One region of the Promicromonospora kroppenstedtii genome, then DNA from elsewhere that is predicted to be linked to it. Evidence: riboswitches for the same ligand, from Rfam matches in the RefSeq annotation. Region 1 holds a riboswitch; each other region holds the start of a gene.
What was found. A riboswitch is a leader RNA that binds a small molecule or an ion and turns the genes downstream of it on or off. The one in region 1 is predicted to bind thiamine pyrophosphate.
Positions count from the first base shown of each region.

Region 1 (7,769 bases):
GGATGGCCGAGAAGGTCGCCGCGGGCTGGACCTACGGCCCCGAGCGCGACGACGCCCGCCGGCTGCACCCGGACCTGCGGCCCTGGGCCGACCTCTCGGAGGCCGACCGCGAGAAGGACCGCGCGGCGATCCGGGCCATTCCGGTGATCCTGGCCGACTTCGGCCTGCACGTGGTGCCGCTCGACGACGACGCCGGGTGGGAGGCCGCGGACGCCCCCGTGCCCGACCCGCGCGGCGTGGTGCGCGGCTGGCGGATGTTCGGCCGCGGCCGGTCCGAGCAGCCGGGCGAGGGCTGACAGGATGGGCCCATGCGAAGCGTCACCCTTCTGGGCTCCACCGGTTCCATCGGCACGCAGGCCATCGACGTCATCGGGCGCAACCCCGAGCGGTTCCGCGTGGACGCCCTGTCCGCGGGCGGCTCGGACCTCCGGCTGCTCGCGAGCCAGGCGGCCATGCTCCACGTGCGCACCGTCGCGGTCGCCGACCCGGCCGCGGGCCCCGCGCTGACCACGCTCCTGCGCGAGGCGGGGGCCGGGGACGTCGAGGTGCTCACCGGACCCGAGGCCGCCACCGAGGTGGCCGGCCGGGGCAGCGACGTGGTGCTCAACGGCATCACCGGCTCGGTCGGGCTGCGCCCCACCCTGGCCGCGCTGGCCGCGGACTCGACCCTGGCGCTGGCGAACAAGGAGTCGCTCGTGGTGGGTGGCGCCCTGGTCAAGGCCGCCGTGCGGCGCGAGGGCCAGATCGTGCCCGTGGACTCGGAGCACTCCGCGATCGCGCAGTCGCTGCGCTCGGGTGCGTCGTCCGAGGTGCGCAAGCTCGTGGTGACCGCCAGCGGCGGGCCGTTCCGCGGCCGGCCGCGCGCCGAGCTGCGCGACGTGACGCCCGCCCAGGCGCTGCGCCACCCCAACTTCGCGATGGGCCGCGTGGTCACCACCAACTCGGCGACCCTGGTCAACAAGGGGCTCGAGGTGATCGAGGCGCACCTCCTGTTCGACCTGCCGTTCAGCGCCATCGACGTGGTGGTGCACCCGCAGCAGATGATCCACTCCATGGTCGAGTTCGTCGACGGCTCCACGATCGCGCAGGCCGGGCCGCCGCGGATGCTCGTGCCGATCGCGCTCGGCCTGTCCTGGCCGGACCGGCTGCCGGACGTCGACGTCGGCATCGACTGGACGCAGGCCGCGAGCTGGGAGTTCCTGCCCCTGGACGACGATGCGTTCCCCGCCGTGCGACTGGCGCGCCAGGTCGGCGAGGCCGGCGGCACCCACCCCGCCGTGTACAACGCCGCGAACGAGGTGTGCGTGGACGCGTTCCACGACGGGACGATCGGGTTCCTCGACATCGTCGACACCGTGGCCGCCGTCGTCGAGGCGCACGCGACCACCGGGGCGGGCGACGCGGGCTCGGTCGAGGGTGTCCTGGAGGCCGACGCCTGGGCCCGGGCGCGTGCGGCGGAGATCCTGAAGTCGGTCTGATGCTGGAGCCGGCCGGCCGTCCGGCCCGGTCCTGCTGGGGCTGGTCGTCCGGCTGGCCTGATCCCGCTGCGCCCGATCCCCTTTGAGGCCTAAGTTTCTTCGCTTTCGGACTCCTCAAAGCAAAGAAACTTAGGCCTCAAAGGGGATCTCCCGGGCCCACCCCGGCTCAGCGGGTCGCGAAGCCGTGGTGCACCGGCCCGTGGCCCCGCCACGGTCCCGGTGCGGTCCCGGTGCCGCCCACGACCAGGTCGTCCGCGGCACGCAGCGCCCCGGTGAGGTACTCCTTGGCGGCCCGGACGGCCGGTTCCCAGCCGTCGTGCACCGGCCGCAGGACGGCGCAGGCCGAGCTCAGCGTGCAGCCCGTGCCGTGGGTGTTCCGGGTCGGCACACGGGGCGCGGTCAGAGCGACGACGCCGTCCACGCCGGGGCCCGCGAGGTGGTCGACCGACTCGGCCGAGTCGAGGTGCCCGCCCTTGACCAGCGCACACCCTGCCCCGAGCGCGCTCAGCGCCCGGGCCTGGTCCGCCGCCTCACGGCCGTCGCGGGCCGGTTCGACGCCGAGCAGCACGGCGGCCTCGGGCAGGTTGGGCGTGACGAGGTCAGCCAGGGGGAGCAGCTCGTCGCGGAGCACGGCCTCGGCGTCGGGCGCCAGCAGCCGGTCGCCCGACGTCGCGACCATCACCGGGTCGAGCACCACGAACGGCGCCCGCCCGACGGCCCGCAGGTCACGCACGACGGCGGCGACCGCCCCGGCGACGGCGGCGTCCGTCGTCATGCCGATCTTGATCGTGTCCACGGCGACGTCGGCGAACAGCGTGTCGAGCTGCGCGCGCACCATGTCGGCGGGCACCGGGTGCACCCGCGTCACGCCGGTCGTCGACTGCGCCGTCAGTCCCGTGAGCACCGCGCAGCCGTAGCCGCCGAGCGCCGCGAAGGTCTTCAGGTCGGCCTGGATCCCTGCGCCGCCGGACGGGTCCGACCCGGCGATCGTCAGCGCCACGACCGGATGCCCCGGCGGCCGGGTGCGCGGTCCGGCGTCGGGCGTGGAGCGGGTACGTGCTTCCGCGGACGGCGCACTGTGCTGCGCGGTCATGCGGCTGGTCCCGTCGGCGTGCCGGGCCGAGCGGTGGGCGCACGTTCGCCCCTCGGGCCGCCGCCCGGGTCCGAGCCGCCGCGGACCGAGGCCCACGCCCGCGCGATCTCCCGGGCTGCGGCGGCCGGGTCCGGCCGCCCGCAGACGGCGGACACGACGGCGCTCCCGGCTGCCCCCGCCGCGTGCAGCGCGGCGACGTCGGCGGCCCGCAACCCGCCGATCGCCACGCAGGGGAACGCCGAGGCGGCTGTGACGACGCCGAGCCGCGCGAAGCCGATCGCCGCGCGGGCGTCGGTCTTGGTCAGGGTGGGCCGCACCGGCCCGACGCCCAGCAGGTCCACCGTGCCGGCGGGCAGGTCCGCGACCGCCCGCGCCTCCTCCGGCGTGCTCACGCTGAGCCCGAGGTGCCGGTCCGGGCCCAGGAGCCGGCGCGCCGAGACGGGGTCCAGGTCGCGCTGGCCCACGTGGGCGCCGTCGGCGTCGATCGCGAGCGCGACGTCGACCCGGTCGTCGACGACCAGCGGCACCCCGAGCGGCCGGAGCAGCGCGACCAGCGCGCGGCCGAGGTCCACGAGCTCGCGCGTGCTCGCCGCCGGGTCGCGGAGCTGGACGGCGGTGATGCCGCCGTCGACCGCCGCGCCGACCGTGGCGACGACCCCCGTGGGGCCGCCGCACTGCTGGGTGTCGGTGACCAGGTAGACGGACGGGTCGAGGCGGATCCGGGCGCTCACGCGCCGGCCCGCGCGACCGTGGTCGGGGAAGACCCCGCCGTGGACTCGTCCACCAGCCCGGCGCCGAACCCGACCGTCTCGGGGTCGACGTCGAACACGCGGTCCACCAGCTCGACGGCGAAGCTGCCGGGCGTCGCCGACGTCGTGCGGTCCGCGGCGACGCAGAGCCAGGCCGTGGCGGCCGTCGCGGCGAGCAGCCGGTCCTCGGTGACGGCGGCGCACGCCGCGACCAGCGCGCCGAGCGAGCAGCCGACCCCGGTCACGCGCGTCATCAGGGAGCTGCCCGCCCGGACGCGGACGACGCGCTCACCGTCGGTGATCAGGTCGGACGCGCCGCTCACGGCGATCACGGCACCGGAGGACCGGGCCAGGCCGAGCGCGACGTCCCGCACGCCGTCCGGCGTGTCCAGGGAGTCGACGCCGCGGCCGCCGGCCCCGCCCGCGAGCGCCTGGATCTCGGACGCGTTGCCGCGCACGACGGCAGGGCCGCGGGCGTAGAGCTCGGCGGCGAGCCGCGTGCGCAGCGGGAGCGCGCCGATGGCCACGGGGTCGAGCACCCAGGGCACGCCGGCGGCGGTGGCGCCGTCGACGGCGGCCCGCATGCCGTCGGCCTGGCGGCCCTCGACGGTGCCGAGGTTGATCAGCAGCCCGCCGGCGACGCCGGCCATGATCGGCGCCTCCTCGGGGTCGGCGACCATGGCTGGTGCCGCGCCGGCGGCGAGCAGCATGTTGGCGGTGAAGCCCGTGACCACGACGTTGGTCACGCAGTGCACCAGTGGGGCGGTGTCGCGCACCGCGGTGACGACCGACGCGACGGCGTCGGGCAGGACTGAGCCCATGAGGCGTTCCCTTCGCTAGCACTACCTAGATCAGGTTCCACGGGTGCATCTCAGCCGGGCTGGTGCCCTGCGCCCCGCGCCATTGGGTGCCGACCTTATACGGCTTCGGCGGGTGTCCGGAACCGTCGGTGCGTGCTGGAAGGGGAGGGGTCAGGCCCGGTGCTGCAGCCCGTCGACGAGCAGGTCGAGCATGCGGCGGCCGTGGTCGGGCTCCTCGTCGTTCATGGTCACCGACAGCTTGGACACGGCGTAGAGCAGGTCCTTGGGGCTGGCGACGGCGCGGATGGCGCCGGCCGCGGCGGCGGCGTCGAGCAGGGAGCCGACGGCGGGGCCGAGCCGGCCCATGAAGTACGCGGGCAGCGCGTCGAACGTCGGGTCGCCGGAGTGCAGTGCGGAGGCGAGCCCGCGCTTGGTCGCGAGGAACTCGGTGTACCGGTGGAGCCACTTCTCCAGTGCGACGACGGGTTCGTGGGCGGCGGCCAGGGCGGGGGCGGCGTCGGCGGTGGCGTCGACCTCGGCCTGGAAGACGGCCTTGACCAGGTCGGACCGCTTGGGGAAGTGGCGGTAGAGCGTGCCGACGCCGACGCCCGCGAGGTCGGCGATCTCCTTCGCGGGCGCGTCCACGCCGGACGTGCCGAAGACCTGCTTGGCGGCGTCGAGCAGCGCGCCGATGTTGCGCTGCGCGTCGCGGCGCAGGGGGCGCTGCTCTGTGTGCTGGGTCACTTCTCTCCCGATCCGTTGCTAACCGGAACGCCTTTCCATATAGTTCTGGAAGAGCGTTCCGCTTAGTTCCAGACTACGGCATCGCGGGTGCGCTCACCAGACCTCTCGACCCCAGGAGGGCCCCATGCAGTACCGCAACCTCGGCCGGACCGGCATCAAGGTCAGCCCCTACGCGCTCGGCGCGATGATGTTCGGCGCGATCGGCAACCCCGACCACGACGAGTCGGTCAAGATCATCCACAAGGCGCTCGACGCGGGCATCAACTTCATCGACACGGCCGACGCCTACTCACGGGGCGAGTCCGAGGAGATCGTGGGCAAGGCGCTCAAGGGCCGGCGCGACGACGTCGTCCTGGCCACCAAGGTGCACCTGCCCATGAGCGACGACCCCAACCACCGCGGCAACTCCCGGCGCTGGATCATCGCCGAGGTCGAGAACTCGCTGCGCCGCCTCGGCACGGACCACATCGACCTGTACCAGATCCACCGTCCCGACCCCGACACCGACGTGGAGGACACGCTCGCGGCGCTGACCTACCTGATCAACTCGGGCAAGGTGCGCGCCATCGGCTCGTCCACCATGCCCGCCGCCGACATCGTCCAGGCGCAGTGGGTCGCCGAGCGGCGCGGCCTGGAGCGGTTCCGCACCGAGCAGCCGCCGTACTCGATCCTGAACCGCGGCATCGAGCGCGACGTGCTGCCGGTGGCCCAGCAGTACGGCATGGGCACGCTGGTCTGGAGCCCGCTCGCCGGCGGCATGCTCACCGGCCGGTACCGCAAGGGGCGGGCCAGCGACGCGCACCGGGCGCAGTTCGGCTTCAAGCACCTCCAGGACGAGCAGCGCCTCGACGTCGTCGAGCAGCTCATCCCCGTCGCCGAGGAGGCCGGCATGCCGCTGAACCATCTCGCGATGGCGTTCGCGATCGCGCACCCGGGCGTCACCTCCGCGATCATCGGACCGCGCACCATGGAGCACCTCGACAGCGCGCTCGCCGGCGCCGAGGTCAGCCTGAGCGACGAGATCCTCGACCGGATCGACGCCATCGTGCCGCCGGGAACCGACGTCGGCCGCCTGGACGCGGCCTACGACCCGCCCGCGATCCTGCAGCCCACCCTGCGCCGCCGCCCGGCGGAGCAGCGCGCGGCGGCGGCCTGACCCAGCCGGGCTGCGCCCGCTGCGTCCGCTGGTGCGCTTCTACCCAGCCATTACGCCCAAAAGACACGTCAGTTTCGGGCCTGATAGCTGAGTAGAAGCGCACCTCGCGGGCGGACCGCTAGAGTTCAGCACATCTGTCCGGTTTGCGGTGATGGATGTGGGGTCGTGGTGACGAAGACATGGAACCCCGAGATTCGCGCTCGGCGGATCCCAGGGCCATCGGTCCGTACTGTCTCGGTCATCGGTCTGTTCTCGGTGCTCGTCCTTCTGATCAGTGTTGTCTTCTTCCTGATCGTTGTCTTCTTCATCGCGGCCTCGACCGCTGCTCCGGACACGACTCCTGTCGTGCTGAAGACCTTCGCAGCGCTTACCGGGGCAACAGTGCTCGTGGCGTCCACCTGCGACCTCTGGGTGCGCTACGGTCTCCAGGCGGCAGAGTTGCGCGCCGGGTACACGACCGCGTACCGGACGCCGGACCGGGTTCCGTACGTCGATCCTCGGAGCAACCGGGTCATCCGCCTGGCCGGCGAGCCCGAGCTCGACCGGGACGAGCACCGACGTCGGCTCGCCCTGGCCCGGGAGGCCGCGCGGCGGGACAAGGAGGTCCGCCGTCTGCGAGGCGCACCGCCGGAGCCGGAACCGAGCGACTGGGCCGCCGTCATCCGGGATGCCGACGGCACACCGCTGGCCGACGGTGACACCGTGATCGTCTTCAAGAAGCTCACCGGCAAGGGTCCGTCCGCCGTCGTGCCGGCCGGCACGCGGCTGCGGAACATCCGGCTGCGTCACGAAGCCGCCGACGACCGCCTCGTGGGTGCCGTCGCGCGCGGCGTGGGGCCGGTCCGCCTGCGGCCCACCGCCGTCCGGAAGTCCTGACACGAGAGGTGACCCCGAAGGTGCGCTTCTACCCAGCCATTACGCCCAAGAAACACGTCAGTTTCGGGCCTGATAGCTGGGTAGAAGCGCACCTCGCGGGCGGGCCGGGCGGAGCGCCCGCGGCGTCGCCGAGCGCTCCGCACAACCCGTCACAGCCGCGTCCACGCCTCGCTCAGCACCCCGCGCAGGATCTGCTCGATCTCGTCGAACTCCGGCTGCCCGATCGTCAGGGGCGGTGCGAGCTGCACCACCGGGTCCCCACGGTCGTCGGCGCGGCAGTACAGCCCCGCCTCGAACAGCGCCGGGGTGAGGAACCCGCGCAGCAGGCGCTCGGCGTCGTCGCCCGAGAAGGTCTCCCGCGTGACCTTGTCCCGGACGAGCTCGATCGCGTAGAAGTACCCGGCCCCGCGCACGTCGCCCACGATCGGCAGGTCGTACAGCCGCTCCAGGGTGGACCGGAACGCGGGCGCGTTCTCCTTGACCCGTCCCGTCAGGTCCTCCTGGTCGAACAGGTCGAGGTTCGCCATCGCCACCGAGGCTGAGACCGGGTGCCCGCCGAACGTGTACCCGTGGGCGAAGGTCGTCGAACCGTGGGCGAACGGCTCGTACACCCGGTCGGAGACCAGGCAGGCGCCGATCGGCGAGTAGCCCGACGCCATGCCCTTCGCGCACGTGACCATGTCGGGCACGTAGCCGAAGTCGTCGCACGCGAAGATCGAGCCGGTCCGGCCGAACGCGCAGATCACCTCGTCGGAGACGAGCAGCACGTCGTGCCGGTCGCAGATCTCGCGCACCCGCTCGAAGTAACCCGGTGGGGGCGGGAAACAGCCGCCCGCGTTCTGCACGGGCTCCAGGAAGACGGCGGCCACCGAG
Region 1 is NZ_JBIRYI010000001.1:515,448-523,216, forward strand. It holds gene ACH47X_RS02305 (RyR domain-containing protein) at 1-296, shown strand, start outside; gene dxr (1-deoxy-D-xylulose-5-phosphate reductoisomerase) at 309-1,478, shown strand; gene thiD (bifunctional hydroxymethylpyrimidine kinase/phosphomethylpyrimidine kinase) at 1,645-2,571, opposite strand; gene thiE (thiamine phosphate synthase) at 2,568-3,302, opposite strand; gene thiM (hydroxyethylthiazole kinase) at 3,299-4,141, opposite strand; TPP riboswitch at 4,131-4,228, opposite strand; gene ACH47X_RS02330 (TetR/AcrR family transcriptional regulator) at 4,292-4,864, opposite strand; gene ACH47X_RS02335 (aldo/keto reductase) at 4,989-6,020, shown strand; gene ACH47X_RS02340 (PhnA domain-containing protein) at 6,276-6,896, shown strand; gene ACH47X_RS02345 (aspartate aminotransferase family protein) at 7,046-7,769, opposite strand, start outside.

Region 2 (7,769 bases), 290 kb from region 1:
CAGCACGCCCCGCCAGAGCCGACCGAGCGGCACTGACCTGGCGATCGCCGTCTGTCCCGCGATGTTCGCGTGGACCCCGTCGCCGGTGTCGTACGGCGGGTAGATGGAGTTCGGGTTCGCCGGGTCGCGCAGCACGGCGTCGAAGTCGAAGACGCCGTCGCACGTCCCCGAGCAGTTGCCCCCGGCGCGGACGAACTCGTTCACGACCGCGCGGCGCGCGTTCTGTTCGGCCGTGTAACCGGGCCGGGGCGTGATCGGCGTGACGTAGACCTTGATCCCGGCCGCGCGCAGCCGGGCGAACGTGTCCCGGTAGGCGGCGAGGATGGTCTCCGCGGCGCAGTTGTTCGCGAGGTCGTTGGTGCCGTAGTAGTAGATGACGGCCCGCACGTCGTGCAGCGCGAGCACGTCGCGGTCCAGGCGCGAGACGCCGTCCAGCCCCCCGCCCCCGCACGCGGGCGCCGCCGTGGTCCCGGCGATCCCCTCGTTGACGACGGCGAACTGCCGGTCGACGGGTAGCTCGTCCACGACGCGCTGCGCGAGCGTGTCGGTCCAGCGCTGGAAGACGGCCGGCGGTGGGCAGCCCGCGCCGCAGTTGTCCGCCCCCACGCCGTCGACCACCGAGCTGCCATAGGCGACCACCGTGCCGGCGCCGTCGGGACCCAGCACGTCCACCGCGCTGACCAGGTAGGTCCAGCCGTGCGTGTCGGGGAAGGCGCCGCCCGAGGTGTCGGCGGTCGTGTTCCCGCCGTCCACGGCCGAGAAGTAGTTGGTGCGGCCGGCCAGGTCGTGCAGCATCATGCGGGTCGGGTTCGCGAGGTAGAAGCTCACGGCCAGATCGTCCATGGCGCCGGTGGCGAGCTGCACCGGGTCGCTCCAGATCTCGCCGCCGGCGGGCACCGACACGGAGGCCGAACCGCCGAAAGTGACCTCGCGCAGGCTCTCGGGGCGAACCGCCGCACCACCTGCGCTCAAGCCGGCCGTGGTGGCGTTCACCACCAGGGGTGCGGTGCCGAACTGGTTCTGCAGTCGCACCCGCAGCGCCGATCCGCCCTGCGTCAGCCGGGTCACGACCCGCACCGAGCGGTTCTGGAACGTCTCCGGGCTCAGCCCGGAGCTGCGCTGCTGCGACTGCGTCCACGACGTCGACCACGTGTCGGCGTCCGGCCCAGGCGGAACGGCGGCCGCCTCGCCGTCCGAGGGTCCGCCGTCCGCCACTTCGGCGATCATCGGTCCGGCAGCCACGGGCTCGGCGGGCGCTGCCGCGCTCGCGCCAACCGCCCCACCGGCCGCTATCCCGGCCGCGGTGACGAGCGTGATCACGGTACGTGCAAGGTCTCGGAACTCCATCGGTCCACCTGCTTCGCTGCTCGAGTCGTCGCTGATCGAGTACGCGGCATGGCACCCCGTGCGCCACACCGGACAAAACATCCGCCGCACGGAACGTATGACCCGGGCATCCGACTGTCAACGCTGTCATCGCGGTCGAAGCCGCTTTTTGCTCGCATCCGCGGGCGGCCGGTCCCTACGGTGGGCGGGCGAAAGTCCCTTCGAGCAAGGAGACCACCATGCGCCGTCGTCGTTCCGCACTTGTCGTAGCGAGTCTGGGGGTGGTCGCTCTGCTCGTGTCCGCGAGCCAGGCCACCGCGAGCCAGGCCACCGCGAGCCAGGCCTCCGGCGAACAGGGGTCGTCCCTCGCGGCCGCCGCCACGCCGCTCACCGCGAGCAACTTCCGCTACACCCTGTCCGAGACGTCGTCGTCCCTGATCGGCGCCCTCGATTCCGCTCTACCGAACGTGTCCATGAGTACCGTGGCCGACGACGGCAACCGCACCCCGAGCTGCGGCAGCGCCCCCTCGGTCACGCACCGCACGGCGTACTACTGCTGGAACGACGGCGACCAGGACACGAGCGCCTGGTACCCGCAGGGCATCACCACCAGCTCGGACGCGTTCGCCGCGGGTACCTACGAGGGCAAGCGCATCAACCTGGTGAGCTGGTACGACCACGCCGAGGACGGCATCGACAAGGGCGTCCGCATCAGCGTGTCGAACCTGTCGGCGAGCGCCTCGGCCCCGCCGTACCGGCACCTGCTGCTGGTGGAGCCGAGCGGCACCACGGCCACGCCGTCGTTCAAGCCGATCGACATCCACGCGGGCGGCATCATGTGGTACGGCAACCTGCTGTACGTGGCGGACACGGGCGGCGGCTTCCGGGTGTTCGACCTGGACCACCTGTGGCAGGTCTCGACGGGCAGCGCGTCGAAGATCGGGCGGCAGTCCGACGGCTCGTACCACGCGTTCGACTACAAGTACGTGCTGCCCCAGACGGCCAGGTTCACGGACTCGACGGCGGGTGGTTACGCGCAGCTGCAGCATTCGTCGGTGTCGCTGGACCGCAGCAGCTCGCCGGACTCGGTGGTCGTCAGCGAGTACCGCAGCAAGGACGACCTCGCGGCGGGCGCCCAGGTGCGGACCATCCGCGTGCCGATCGACTACACGAACCGGTACCTGAAGCCGGCCGCGGACGGCGTCATCAAGGCGACCGAGGCGTACCGCACGGACCTGGAGAGCGTGCAGGGCTCGACGGCGATCAACGGCGAGTTCTTCTTCTCGCAGAGCGACGGCGACGACTTCTCGAACCCGAACTCGGACGGTGACCTGCACACGTTCGTCGCGCCGTCGGGCGCGATCGTGCGGCACGGTGACGCGCTGACCGTGGGTGCCGAGGACCTGTCCTACGACCCGACGCGGGACTACCTGTGGTCGCTCGGCGAGTACCCGGGTCACCGGTGGGTGTACGCGGCGGACGCCTCGTCGTTCTGAGTGCTGCCTGACGTGTCGGACGTACGGGTCACCCGATCGGCCTGTACGTCTGACACGTCGATCCATGGTGTCCGGGTCGCGGCGAACCTAGTCTTTGACGGTGACGCGCCGAATCGAGGATTACGGGTTGGTCGGAGATCTCCAGACCGCGGCTCTGGTCGGCCGGGACGGTTCGATCGACTGGATGTGCCTGCCGAGGTTCGACTCCCCGGCCTGCTTCGCCGCGCTGCTCGGCGACGAGCGGCACGGGTCGTGGCGGCTCGGCCCGACGTCGGGCGGCGCGTGCACGAGCCGGCGCTACCGGGGCGACACGCTGATCCTGGAGACGGAGTGGGACCTGCCCGAGGGCCGGGTGCGGGTGCTCGACCTCATGCCGCCGCGCGGCGAGGAGGCAGACCTGGTCCGGATCGTCGAAGGCATCAGCGGGCACGTGCCGATGACCACGGAGCTCCGGCTCCGGTTCGACTACGGCGACATCGTGCCGTGGATCACCTGGGACCGGGACGCGCTGCGCGCCGTCGCCGGCCCGGACTCGGTGCGGATCGACTCGCCGGTGCCGCTGGAGCACGCGGGCGCGAACGAGGGTTCGGTGCTGCGCGCGGAGTTCACCGTGGGGCCGGGGGAGCGGGTGCCGTTCGTCCTGAACTATCACGCGTCGCACCTGGCCACGAAGGACCCGGTGGACCCGTACGCGGCGCTCGCCGACACGGAGGACTTCTGGCGGTCCTGGGTCGGCGGGTGCACCTACACCGGCCCGTGGTCCGACGCCGTGCACCGGTCGCTGATCACGCTGAAGGCGCTGACCTACGCGCCGACGGGTGCCATAGCGGCGGCGGCCACGACGTCGCTGCCCGAGGAGATCGGGGGCGAGCGCAACTGGGACTACCGGTACTGCTGGCTGCGCGACGCCGGGCTCACCCTGCAGGCCCTGATCGGCACGGGTTTCATCGACGAGGCCCGGGACTGGCGGGCATGGCTGCTGCGCGCCGTCGCCGGCGACCCCGCCGACCTGCAGATCATGTACGGGCTCGACGGGCGGCGTCGGCTGCCGGAGTACACGATCGACTGGTTGCCCGGCTTCGAGGGCTCCGCGCCGGTCCGGATCGGCAACGGGGCGGCGAACCAGCTCCAGATCGACGTGTGGGGCGAGACGCTGGACGCCCTGCACCAGGCCCGGGAGGCCGGGCTGGAGCAGGACCGGGAGGCGTGGCGCCTGCAGCGCGCGCTGCTGGAGCACCTCGAGGAGCACTGGGCCGACCTCGACAACGGGCTGTGGGAGGTGCGCGGCCCGCGCCGGGCGTTCGTGCACTCGCGCGTCATGGCCTGGGCCGGGTTCGACCGGGCGGTGCGCGCCGTCGAGAAGTACGGCCTGGTCGACGAGCCCGTGGACCGCTGGCGCGCCGTCCGGGACCGCATCCACGAGGACGTCTGCACCAACGGGTTCGACGTCGAGCGCAACACGTTCACCCAGTTCTACGGCTCCGACGGGCTCGACGCCGCGCTGCTGCTCATCGGGCAGGTGGGGTTCCTGCCCTGGGACGACCCCCGCGTGGTCGGCACGGTCGATGCCGTGCAGCGCGAGCTCGGCCAGGACGGGCTCCTGCGTCGTTACCACAACGCGGCCGACGACCAGGTGGACGGCCTGCCGGGCGCCGAGGCGACGTTCCTGGTGTGCAACTTCTGGCTCGTGGACGCGCTGCACGGCATCGGCCGCGTCGAGGAGGCCGTCGCCCTGTTCGAGCGGCTGCTCACGCTGCGCAACGACGTGGGGCTGCTCAGCGAGGAGTACGACGTGCGCACCGGGCGCCACCTCGGCAACACGCCCCAGGCGTTCAGCCACCTGGGCCTGGTCAACAGCGCGTTGCGGCTCGGCCAGGGCCTCGCCGTGCCTGCTGCCGGTGCCGAGGTCGACGGCGAGCGTGCCGCCGACCCCGGCACCGTCGCCGTGCCGGCCGAGTCTCAGCCGTGGGAGTCGCGCCAGGCGATCCAGCGCTCCGCGGTCGACAGGTCGTAGTCCGGCCCCGTCACCCCCACGGTGAACAGCGTGGCCCCCGCCGCCACCAGGGCCTCGCCCGTCTCCTCGGGCGAACCCTGCGCCTGCACCGAGCGCTCCACCAGGTTCGCGGTGTCCCGCCCGACGGCGGCGCCGTGCTCGTCGAGGATCGCCGACTTGCCGGTCAGCGTGGGCACGTCGCCGAACGCGTGCCAGATGTCGGCGTGCTCGGCCACGATCCGCAGCGTCTTGCGCACCCCGCCACCGCCGATCAGGATCGGGATCTCGCGGGTGGGCGCCGGGTTGCCGGCCGCCAGCCGGGCCTTGATGCGCGGCACGGCGTCGGCCAGGCTCGCGATCCGGGAACCAGCCGTGCCGAACTCGTAGCCGAACTGGTCGTAGTCCTTCTCGAACCAGCCGGCACCCAGGCCCAGGATCAGCCGCCCGCCCGAGATGTGGTCGACCGTGCGCGCCATGTCCGCCAGCAGGTCGGGGTTGCGGTAGCCGATGCCCGACACCAGCGCGCCGATCTCCACCCGCTCGGTCTGCTCGGCCCACGCGCCGAGCATGGTCCAGCACTCGAAGTGCTTGCCGTCGGGGTCGCCGCTGAGCGGGAAGAAATGATCCCAGTTGAACAAGATGTCGACGCCGGCGTCCTCGGCGCGGAGCACCGCGTCCCGAAGCTGCGAGTAGTCGGCGTGCTGGGGCTGGAGCTGGACTCCGATGCGGATGGGGCGGTCTGTCATGGTGGCAGCCTACGACCGGCACGTCTTCCATCCGGTAGCCTCGGCGGCACGTGACACGGGGTGCCCTGCCAGGGCTGAGACCACACCCGTCGAACCTGATCCAGATCATGCTGGCGAAGGGATGTCCATCGTGACCTCTGTCGTACCCGTCTCCGCGGAGACACCCGTCGTTGCCCGTGCCGAGACCCGCACCACGCCGGACGACGACGCCGTCCGCCCCTTCACGGAGGAGGCCTGGGACCGCATCGCGGGCTGGCGCGACGCCGTCGACCGGATGCCGTTCGTCGTGGCGCTCGCGGACGGCTCGCTGCCCGCCGAGGCGTTCGCGTTCTACCTCGCCCAGGACGCCGCCTACCTGCGCGAGTACTCGCGCGTCCTGGCACGGGCCGCGCAGAGTGCGCCAGACCCGGCCGCACAGGGCTTTCTCGCGCGGTCGTCGGTCTCGGCGCTGGAGGTCGAGACGGCGCTGCACCGCGACTGGCTGGGCGCCCACGCCGGGCTCGCCGCGGCCGACGTCGCCGCCGTCGAGGCCTCACCCGTGACCGCGGCCTACACCGGTCACCTGCATGCCGCGGCGTCGGGCAGCTACGCGGAGACCATCGCAGCGCTGCTGCCCTGCTACTGGCTCTACGCCCATGTCGGCGGTGTGCTCGTGGAGCTGGCCGGACGTCGCCCCGGCGGCCTCGCCGGCCACCCCTACGCGGCCTGGATCGGCACCTACGGCGACGAGGGCTTCCAGGTAGCGACCCGGCAGGCTCGCGCCCTGGCGGACGCCGCCGCCCGCTGGGTCTCCCCGGACCAGCGGGAACGGATGCTGCGGGCCTTCGAGATCTCGTCGGTGCACGAGTACCTCTTCTTCGAGCAGGGCCTGACCCGCCCCGCCTGGCCGACGCCACCTCTGTAGGCCGAGACTAGGGGTGACGCCGCCGACGGCGCCGACCCGAGGACAGGAGCACCGATGCCGAACTACAGCACCTCCGCCGAGATCGACGCGACACCCGAGGAGGTGTGGGCGGTCCTGTCCGACGTCGAGCACATGCCCGACTGGACGTCGTCCATGCGGTCGGTCGAGATCATCGACGGGCCCAACCCGCCCGACGTCGGCACCCAGGTGCGGATCGAGCAGCCGGAGCTGCCGCTCGCGGTCTGGCTGATGGACGAGTGGGACCCGCCGCGGCACTTCGCGTGGATCACCGAGGCGCCAGGTGTGACCACGCAGGCGGAGCACCTGGTCGAGCCGCTGCCGGACGGTCGCTCCAGGGTGACGCTCGCCATCACGCAGACCGGCTCGCTGGCGTGGCTGGTCGGCGGTCTGGTGGGGAAGCGCACCCGGGAGTACGTCGACACCGAGCTGGCCGGGCTCGAGGCCCGCGTCACCCGGCAGGGCTGACGCCGGGCCTGGCACCGGCGCTCGGCGCCGTACCGGTTCAGACCCGCGTGGCCACCACGAACACCCGGCGGAACGCCAGCGGCGTCCCGTGCGCGTGCTCGGGGTAGGCCGCGCGCAGGGCTGCCCCGAACTCCTCCTCGAACCGGGCGCGCAGGGCCGGGTCCTTCGCCTCCAGTGCCTGGAGCGTGGGCTGGGCTCCGGTCGCCGAGATCCAGCGCAGCACCGGGTCCGGCCCGTGCAGCACGTGGGTGTACGTGGTCTCCCACGCGTCCACCGACCAGCCCGGCCGGGCCAGGATCTCCAGGTACTCGCCCGGGTCGGCGGTGGCCCGCCGTTCCACCGGCCCGACGACGTCGGCGTACGGCGCGCGCGCCGCGACCTCCCGCAGCAGCCGGTGGCTCGGCGCGTCGTGGTTGCCCGGCACCTGGAACGCGAAGGTCTGCGCGGCGCGGTCGGCGAGCGTCGTCAGCAGGTCGCGGTGTCCCGGCACCCACTGGAGCGCCGCGTTGCTGATCACGAGGTCGGCCCGGTGCTCGTCCGTGCTGAGGTCGGCCAGCACGTACTCGGTGCCCGGGTCCGCCTCCCGGGCGCGCTCGATCATGGCGGGGGAGGCGTCCACGCCGGTCACGTGCGCCTCGGGCCACCGGGCACGGAGCACCGGGGTGAGATGGCCCGGGCCGCAGCCCAGGTCCACGATCGTGGTCGGTGACCCCGGCACACGGGCGACCAGCTCCGTGAACGGCCGGGACCGCTCGTCCGTGTACTGCAGGTATGCGCCGGGGTTCCAGTCGGCCATCACAACTCCTCGCCGTCGAGTA
Region 2 is NZ_JBIRYI010000001.1:804,549-812,317, forward strand. It holds gene ACH47X_RS03505 (GDSL-type esterase/lipase family protein) at 1-1,347, opposite strand, end outside; gene ACH47X_RS03510 (hypothetical protein) at 1,566-2,822, shown strand; gene ACH47X_RS03515 (glycoside hydrolase family 15 protein) at 2,923-4,836, shown strand; gene ACH47X_RS03520 (LLM class F420-dependent oxidoreductase) at 4,782-5,561, opposite strand; TPP riboswitch at 5,608-5,700, shown strand; gene ACH47X_RS03525 (TenA family protein) at 5,692-6,465, shown strand; gene ACH47X_RS03530 (SRPBCC family protein) at 6,520-6,951, shown strand; gene ACH47X_RS03535 (methyltransferase domain-containing protein) at 6,989-7,747, opposite strand.
Region 2: linked by a shared signal. The riboswitch ahead of ACH47X_RS03525 (TenA family protein) and the one ahead of thiM (hydroxyethylthiazole kinase) in region 1 are both predicted to bind thiamine pyrophosphate.

Region 3 (7,769 bases), on a different contig from region 1:
CCCGCCATCAGAACTCCCCTCCCGCGCGGTCGTCGCGCAGTCGCTCCGCCACCATCATCACGGTCGCGGTCAGCGCGGCCAGCACCACGGACGCCGCGAGCGCCATCCCGTAGTTCTCCGCCCCGGGCCGACCGATGAGCCGGTAGATCACCACCGGCAGGGTGGCGCCGTCGGGCCGCGCGAGGAACGACGTGGCGCCGAACTCGCCGAGCGACACCGCGAACGCGAACCCGGTGGCCAGCCCGACCGACCGCAGGGCGATCGGCAGGTCCACGGTGCGCAGCACGCGTCCCGGCCCGGAGCCCAGCACGGCGGCGACCTCGCGCAGGCGGGGGTCGATCGCCCGGAGCACCGGCAGCACGGTGCGCACCACGAGCGGCACGGCCACGACGGCCTGGGCCACCGGCACGAGCAGCCCGGAGGTGCGCAGGTCGAGGCCGAGCACCGGCTGGTCCATGGTGATCAGGAACCCGAAGCCGACGGTCACCGCGGACACGCCCAGGGGCAGCATGAACAGGCCGTCCAGCGTCCCGACGGCGCGGCGCGCCCCCACGGACCGCGGCCGGCGCGACACGACGAGGGCCACGAGACCGCCCACGACCAGCGCGATCACGGTGGCGGCCAGCGCGATCCGCAGTGAGGTGGCCGTGGCCTCCCAGACGGTGACGACCAGGGCGTTGCGCTCGCCGGTGGTGCCGAGCGCGAGGTAGTTGCCCGGCCCCCACGAGCCGTCGGGCTCGCGGAAGGAGCGGGCCACCAGGCCGGCCAGCGGCAGCACGATGAGCCCAGCGACGATCGTGACGCCCGCGAGCGCCGCGGCGACGTCGGCGGGCGAGCGCCAGGACAGGGGGCGGGCCGCACGGCGCGCCGAGACGAGGTGCAGGGCGGCCTCGCGGCGCCGCCGGGCCCGTGCGGAGACGGCGAGGGCGCCCGAGATGACCACGAGCTGCAGGATCGAGAGCACGGAGGCGGCCCGCAGGTCCAGGAACTGGGTGGTGCGGGTCCAGATCTCGGTCTCGATGGTCCCGTACCGCACGCCGCCGAGCACGAGCACCACCCCGAACGCGGTGGCGCAGAACAGGAAGACCACCGAGGCCGCGGAGGTGATCGCGGGTGCGAGCGAGGGCAGGGTGACGGTGCGGAAGACCCGGGCGGGCGCCGCACCGAGCGAGGCCGCGGCCTCCTCGGCGCGGGGGTCGAGCCGTTCCCACAGCCCGCCCACGGTGCGCACCACCACCGACACGTTGAAGAAGACGAGCGCGACGACGATCCCGGCGAGCGACTCCTCGAGCCCGAGGAACCCGAGGGTGCCGCCGGGCGCGAACAGCGCGCGGAACGCGACGCCGACCACCACCGCCGGCAGCACGAACGGGACCGTCACCAGCCCGCGCGCCAGGGTGCGCCCCGGGAACGCCCGCCGGTACAGGAGGTATGCGAGCGGCAGACCGAGCACCACCGAGAACGCCGTGCCGAGCACCGCCTGGGTGAGCGTGAGCCCCACGAGCCGCCAGGTGCGCGGCCGGGACAGCACCTCGGCGAAGCCGGTGAGGTCGAGCACGCCGTCGGGCACGAAACCCCGCACGACGAGCGCGACCACCGGCCACGCGAAGAAGACCGCGAGGAAGGCGAGGGGGACGACGACGGCCGCTCCCCACAGGAACGGTGCGAGCCGCGGCCGGTGCCGCCGGCTCAGGCTCAGCCCACGACTGTCTCGGTCCACCGTTCGATCCACTCGTCGCGGTGCTCGCTCACCCGGGCCGGGTCCACCTCGAACGGGGCCTCGGCCTGGGGCGCGAACTTCTGCCAGTCCTCGGGGAGCTCCACCGCGGAGTCGGCAGGGTACATGTACATCGACTCCGGCAGAGCGGCCTGGACGTCATGGGTGAGCAGGAAGTCCACCAGCGCCCGGGCGCCCTCGGGGTTGTCCGAGCCCGCGAGCACACCCGCGTACTCGACCTGCCGGAAGCAGGTCTCCAGCAGTGCGCTGGTGGTCGACTCCGAACCGTCCTCGCTCACCGTGAAGGCCGGCGACGTCGCGTACGACAGCGCGAGCGGACGCTCGCCGCCCTCGCCCGCACCCGAGAAGTCCACGTAGTAGGCGTCCTCCCAGGAGTCGGCGACCTTGACGCCGTTGTCCACCAGGGACGTCCAGTAGTCCTCGAACCCGTCCTCGCCGAACGCCCCGACGGTCGCCAGCAGGAACGCGAGACCCGGGGACGACGTCGCCGGGTTGGTCACCACGAGCAGGTCCTTGTACTGGGGGTCGGCGAGGTCCTCCAGGGTCTTCGGGACCTCGAGGCCGGACTTCTCGAACCAGGCGTCGTCGGCGTTCACGCACACGTCGCCCTGGTCGACGGGCGTGAGCGCCCCGCCGACCTGCTCGACACCCTCGGGCAGGTCGGCGGGCGTGTACTCCTCGACCACCCCGGCGTCCAGGGCGCGGGAGGCGAAGGTGTTGTCGATGCCGAAGACGGCGTCGCCGAGCGGCGCGTCCTTGGTCAGCACGAGCTGGTTCACCAGCGTGCCGGCATCACCCGCGGCGCTGACCTCGACGGTGGTGCCGGACTCCTGCTCGAACTGGTCGATCAGCTTCTCGTCGAGCGCCCACGAGTCGTGGGTCACGAGCGTGACGGTCCCGGTCTCGTCGCCCGCGCCCGACGCGCCGTCGCCGGAACCAGAGCCCGAGCAGCCCGCGAGCAGCAGCGCCGCTGACAGCGTGCCCGCGATCGTGCCGGTCGTGATGGTGCCCCTGTGGGCACCGGAAAGACGCAACATCGTGCCTCCGACTTCCTCCGCCGGTGTCAACCGGATCAGGTTCAAGGGTCTGCGGCTTTCCGCACTCTCAGCGCCGTGGGGGCGCTCCCCTGTCGTTTCCATGCAGCCTAGTCGGCCGCCGGGCGCTACGGTGAGGAGATGGCCCAGATTGAGACGGAACAGACACTCGGCGAGAAGGTCGGCACCCTCGCCCTGACGATCGCGGCCGGCTGGGTCGCTCAGAAGGCGGTCAGCATGATCTGGAAGGGCGTGACGGGTAACGACGCGCCCAACAAGCCCGACGACCCGGAGCTGGACCTGCTCCAGGCGACCGTGTTCGCGGCCGTCGCGGCCGGTACCGCAGTGTTCGCCAAGCGGATCGCGGCCAAGGGTGCGCACCGAGCCGCCGTGCGGATCGCCGCCCGCCGCTCCGCCGTGTGAGGGCATGACACCCTGGTGCCGTGAGCTTCACGCACCTTGACGACCGCGGCCAGGCCCGCATGGTCGATGTCACCGCAAAGCAGCCGACCATCCGCTCGGCCACGGCCTCCGGCCTGGTCCGCTGTGCCCCCGCCGTGGTCCAGGCGCTGCGCGACAACGCCGTGCCCAAGGGCGACGTGCTGGCCGTGGCCCGGATCGCGGGCATCGCGGCCGCCAAGCGGACGCCCGAGCTGCTGCCGCTGGCCCACGTGATCGGCGTGCACGGCGCGGCGGTCGACCTCGAGGTCACCGACGACGGCGTCGTGGTCACCGCGACCGTCCGGACCGCCGACCGCACGGGCGTCGAGATGGAGGCCCTGACGGCGGTGTCCGTGGCGGGCCTGGCCGTGATCGACATGGTCAAGGGGCTGGACAAGTCGGTCTCGCTCGCGGACGTGCGTCTGGAGCGCAAGACCGGCGGCAAGTCGGGCGACTGGGTGCGTACCCAGTGATCACGGTCCGCTACTTCGCCGGCGCCCGCGAGGCCGCCGGGCGCGCCACCGAACAGCTCGACGGGCCGACGTCGGTCGCGGCCCTGCGCGGCGCCCTCGCCGCCGCCCACCCGGGCCTGATCACGGTGCTCCCGCGGTGCGCGCTGCTGGTCGCGGGCGCCCGCACCACGGCCGACGATGCCCCGGTGCCGGACGGCGTCACGGTCGACGTGCTGCCGCCCTTCGCGGGCGGCTGACGCGCCGCGGCCACCGAGCCGCTGCTGAACCCCCGGCTACGCCGCCGGGGCAGGATGGTCGCCGCCCGCGAGCTGGGACCGGACGTGCGGCCACAGGGCGAGCACCACGTCGAGGCCGTCCCGCACTCCCCCGGACGACCCGGGCAGGTTCACCACGAGCGCACGCGTGCCGCCGGATCCGCGGGCCACACCCACCAGCCCGCGTGACAGGACGGCGGTGGGGATCCCCGTATCGACCCCCCGCTGCCGGACGGCGTCGGCGACGCCCGGGACCTCGTAGTCCAGCACCTCGCGCGTGCCCTCGGGGGTGAGGTCCCGGGGCGTGATGCCCGTGCCCCCGGTGGTGAGCACCAGACGCGCGCCGGCGTCGAGCGCGGTCCGCAGCACGTCACGGACCGGCTCGACGCCGTCGGGCACGAGGTGGGTGACCAGGTCCGTGAACCCCGCCTCCCGCAGAACCCGCACCGCGGCGGGGCCGGAACGGTCCTCGGCCTCGCCGCGGGCGCATCGGTCGGAGACGGTGATCACCGCGACCTGGTCGGACGTCATGCCGACACGCTATCGGCCTCCGGCTCCTGCGCCTTCTCGGGCGCGGGCTCGAGGGCCGCGGCGTTGCGGTGCGCCCGCACGGACCAGGCGACGGCGGCGGCCCAGCCCAGCCAGATCACCACGTAGACCGGGATCTTCACGGCGTCGGAGGCAGCGATCCAGTCGCTGTTGAGCAGCGTGCGCGAGTTGGTGAGCACGATGACGCCGCCCACGAGCGAGCCCAGGATGCGCGGCGGCACCAGGCGCACCAGCCAGGCCGCGATCGGCGCCGCGATCAGGCCGCCGATGAGCAGGGCGAGCACCCAGGTGAAGTCGATGCCCTCGCCGGAGAGGCCGACGAAGAAGCCGACGCTGGCGGCCACGGCCACCAGGAACTCGCTGGTGTCGATCGAGCCGATCACCTTGCGCGGCTCGAGGCGGCCGCTCGCGAGGATGGCGGGCGTGCCGACCGGGCCCCAGCCGCCACCACCGGTGGCGTCGAAGAAGCCGGCCACCAGGCCGAGGGGTGCGAGGAACCGCTTGCGGAGCGGCTTGTCCGAGCGGGTCGGCAGGCCCTGCACCGTGAAGCGCAGCAGCACGTAGAGGCCCAGCGCGAGCAGGATCACCGACATGACCGGTCCCGCGACCTCCGTCGACAGCGACGAGAGGAACGTGGCGCCGGCGAACGCGCCGATCGCGCCGGGGATACCGATCTTGGCGACGACCTTCCAGTCCACGTTGCCGAAGCGCCAGTGGGAGGCGCCGGACGCAAGCGTCGTGCCGATCTCGGCGAGGTGCACGGTGGCCGATGCCGCGGCGGGGTTCGTGCCGATGGCCAGCAGCAACGTCGTGGAGGTGACGCCGTAGGCCATGCCCAGACTTCCGTCCACCAGCTGTGCGCCGAGGCCGACGAGCGCCAGCAGGATCAGGGTTCTCATGGTCGTGACCTTCCAGGTCCGGGGGGATACGACACGAGGCCCTGCACGATCGGGCCCCCTGCCAAGGTATCCACCTAACCCGGTCGGAAACAATGCCCATCTCACAGGTCGGATAAGTAGGTATGGAAACCAGGGTGAAAGTCCTCCGCCCGCTCAGAGTTCAGCCGGGCACCGGCCGCCCCGCGAGACGCCGGCCGCCCTGGGAGATCAGGAGTTGGACCAGGCCGACTCGCCCTCGGTCAGGGCGCGCACCTCGTCCGGCAGCGATCCGCTGACCAGGTCCGCGAGGGTGACCGTCTCCAGCACCGCGCGGACGTTGGCCCGCAGGGCCACCCACACGTGCAGCAACGGCGCTGCCGCACCCTGGAACTCCAGGTCGGACGGGCGGTTGCCGCGCACGAAGACCAGCGGCCCGTCCACGGCCCGCACCACGTCGGCGATGGTGATCGCATCGGCGGGCCGGGCCAGGCGGTACCCGCCGCCGGCGCCGCGGTGGCTCGTCACGAGGCCGTCGCGACGCAGATCGCTCAGGATCCCCTCCAGAAAGCGGTGCGGGATGTCCTGCGCCCGGGCCAGGGACTCGGCGCGGACGGGCCCGTCGTGGTCGGCGGCCGCCAGCTCGGCAGCTGCCCGGACGGCGTAGTCGGCTCGTGCGGAGATCCTCATGGGTCCATTCTCCCCCGCCCATCGGACCGAACCGCCTCGACTCCGCAGATCAGGACAAGAACCCAGCATCAATGCGTGATCGCGGTGCTAACATCCAATTCGTGCCGCACATGAGGATTCGGGAGGCCGCCGCCTATCTCGGCGTCAGCGACGACACGGTGCGTCGCTGGATCGACCGCGGCCTACTGGGCGCCCGCACGGACGACGCCGGCCGCAAGGTGGTCGACGGCTACGAGGTCGCCATGGTCGCCCGGGACCACGCGTCGCCGCCGCGCCTGCCGCCGGGGTTGCGCAGCTCGGCCCGCAACCGGTTCGTGGGCCTGGTCACCGACATCAGGGCCGACGCCGTCATGGCGCAGGTCGAGCTGCAGTGCGGCCCGTTCCGTGTGGTCTCGCTGATGAGCAGCGAGGCGGTGCGCGACCTCGGCCTGGAGCCGGGATCGGTGGCGGTGGCGGTCATCAAGTCGACCAACGTCGTCATCGAGACCGAGAACCAGAGGGGATCCGCATGACCGGGTACACGCACAGGGGCCGGGCGTCGGCCCGGATCGTCGCCGCCGGCTCCGTCGGCCTGCTGGCGGCCGGCGCCCTGACGGCGTGCGGCGCGAGTTCCGGGGTGGGCGGGACGTCCGACGCGGACGGCGCCGCGGACCGGACGCTGACCGTCTACGCGGCCGCGTCACTGACGAGTACGTTCGAGCAGATCGCGGAGGACTTCGAGGCCGCACACGACGGCGTCGACGTGAAGCTGTCGTTCGCCGGCTCGTCCGACCTCGTGGCGCAGATCCAGCAGGGTGCCCCGGCCGACGTCCTCGCCTCGGCGGACACCGCGAACATGGACAAGATCGTCGCGGACGACCTGCAGGCGGGAACGCCCACCGACTTCGCCTCCAACGCCCTGATGATCGCGGTCCCGCCGGGCCACCCGGCCGACGTCGCCTCACTCGCCGACCTGGCCGACGACGACGTGCGCCTCGTCGTCTGCGCGCCCGAGGTGCCGTGCGGGGCCGCGACCGAACGGGTCGAGGAAGCCGCCGGTCTGACGTTCGCTCCGGTCAGCGAGGAGCAGAGCGTCACCGACGTGCTGAACAAGGTGATCACCGGCGAGGCGGACGCCGGCCTGGTCTACGTGACCGACGTCCGCGGCGCGGGTGACAAGGTCGAGGGCATCGAGCTCCCCGAGTCGGACAGCGCGGTCAACGTGTACCCGATCGTCGCCCTCGAGCAGAGCCCGGAGCCCGAGCTCGCCCAGGAGTTCGTCGACGCCGTGCTGGACCAGGACGGGCAGCGGGTGCTGAGCGACGCGGGATTCGCGGCACCATGATTCCCCGCTGGGTCGCCACCGTCGCGGCGGTGGGGGCGCTCCTGGTGGTGCTCCCCCTCGCGACGATGGCGGCCCGCGTCAACTGGGCCGATTTCTGGACCCTGATCACCAGCGAGTCCTCGGTGGCGGCGCTGCTGCTGAGCCTGCGCACGTCCACGGTGAGCACGCTGCTCTGCCTGGTGGTCGGTGTGCCACTGGCGCTCGTCCTGGCCCGGGCCCGCTTCGCGGGGATCGACCTGTTGCGGTCCCTGGTGCTGGTCCCGCTCGTGCTGCCGCCCGTCGTCGGCGGCATCGCGCTGCTGTACACGTTCGGGCGCCGCGGGCTGCTCGGTGAGTCCCTGGAGCTGGCGGGCATCCAGATCGCGTTCTCCACGGCCGCCGTCGTCCTGGC
Region 3 is NZ_JBIRYI010000024.1:3,054-10,822, reverse strand. It holds gene ACH47X_RS25840 (ABC transporter ATP-binding protein) at 1-8, opposite strand, end outside; gene ACH47X_RS25835 (ABC transporter permease) at 8-1,699, opposite strand; gene ACH47X_RS25830 (thiamine ABC transporter substrate binding subunit) at 1,696-2,775, opposite strand; TPP riboswitch at 2,771-2,876, opposite strand; gene ACH47X_RS25825 (DUF4235 domain-containing protein) at 2,914-3,195, shown strand; gene moaC (cyclic pyranopterin monophosphate synthase MoaC) at 3,216-3,686, shown strand; gene ACH47X_RS25815 (MoaD/ThiS family protein) at 3,683-3,922, shown strand; gene ACH47X_RS25810 (molybdenum cofactor biosynthesis protein B) at 3,959-4,471, opposite strand; gene ACH47X_RS25805 (sulfite exporter TauE/SafE family protein) at 4,468-5,388, opposite strand; gene ACH47X_RS25800 (RrF2 family transcriptional regulator) at 5,596-6,054, opposite strand; gene ACH47X_RS25795 (molybdopterin-binding protein) at 6,156-6,566, shown strand; gene modA (molybdate ABC transporter substrate-binding protein) at 6,563-7,378, shown strand; gene ACH47X_RS25785 (ABC transporter permease) at 7,375-7,769, shown strand, end outside.
Region 3: linked by a shared signal. The riboswitch ahead of ACH47X_RS25830 (thiamine ABC transporter substrate binding subunit) and the one ahead of thiM (hydroxyethylthiazole kinase) in region 1 are both predicted to bind thiamine pyrophosphate.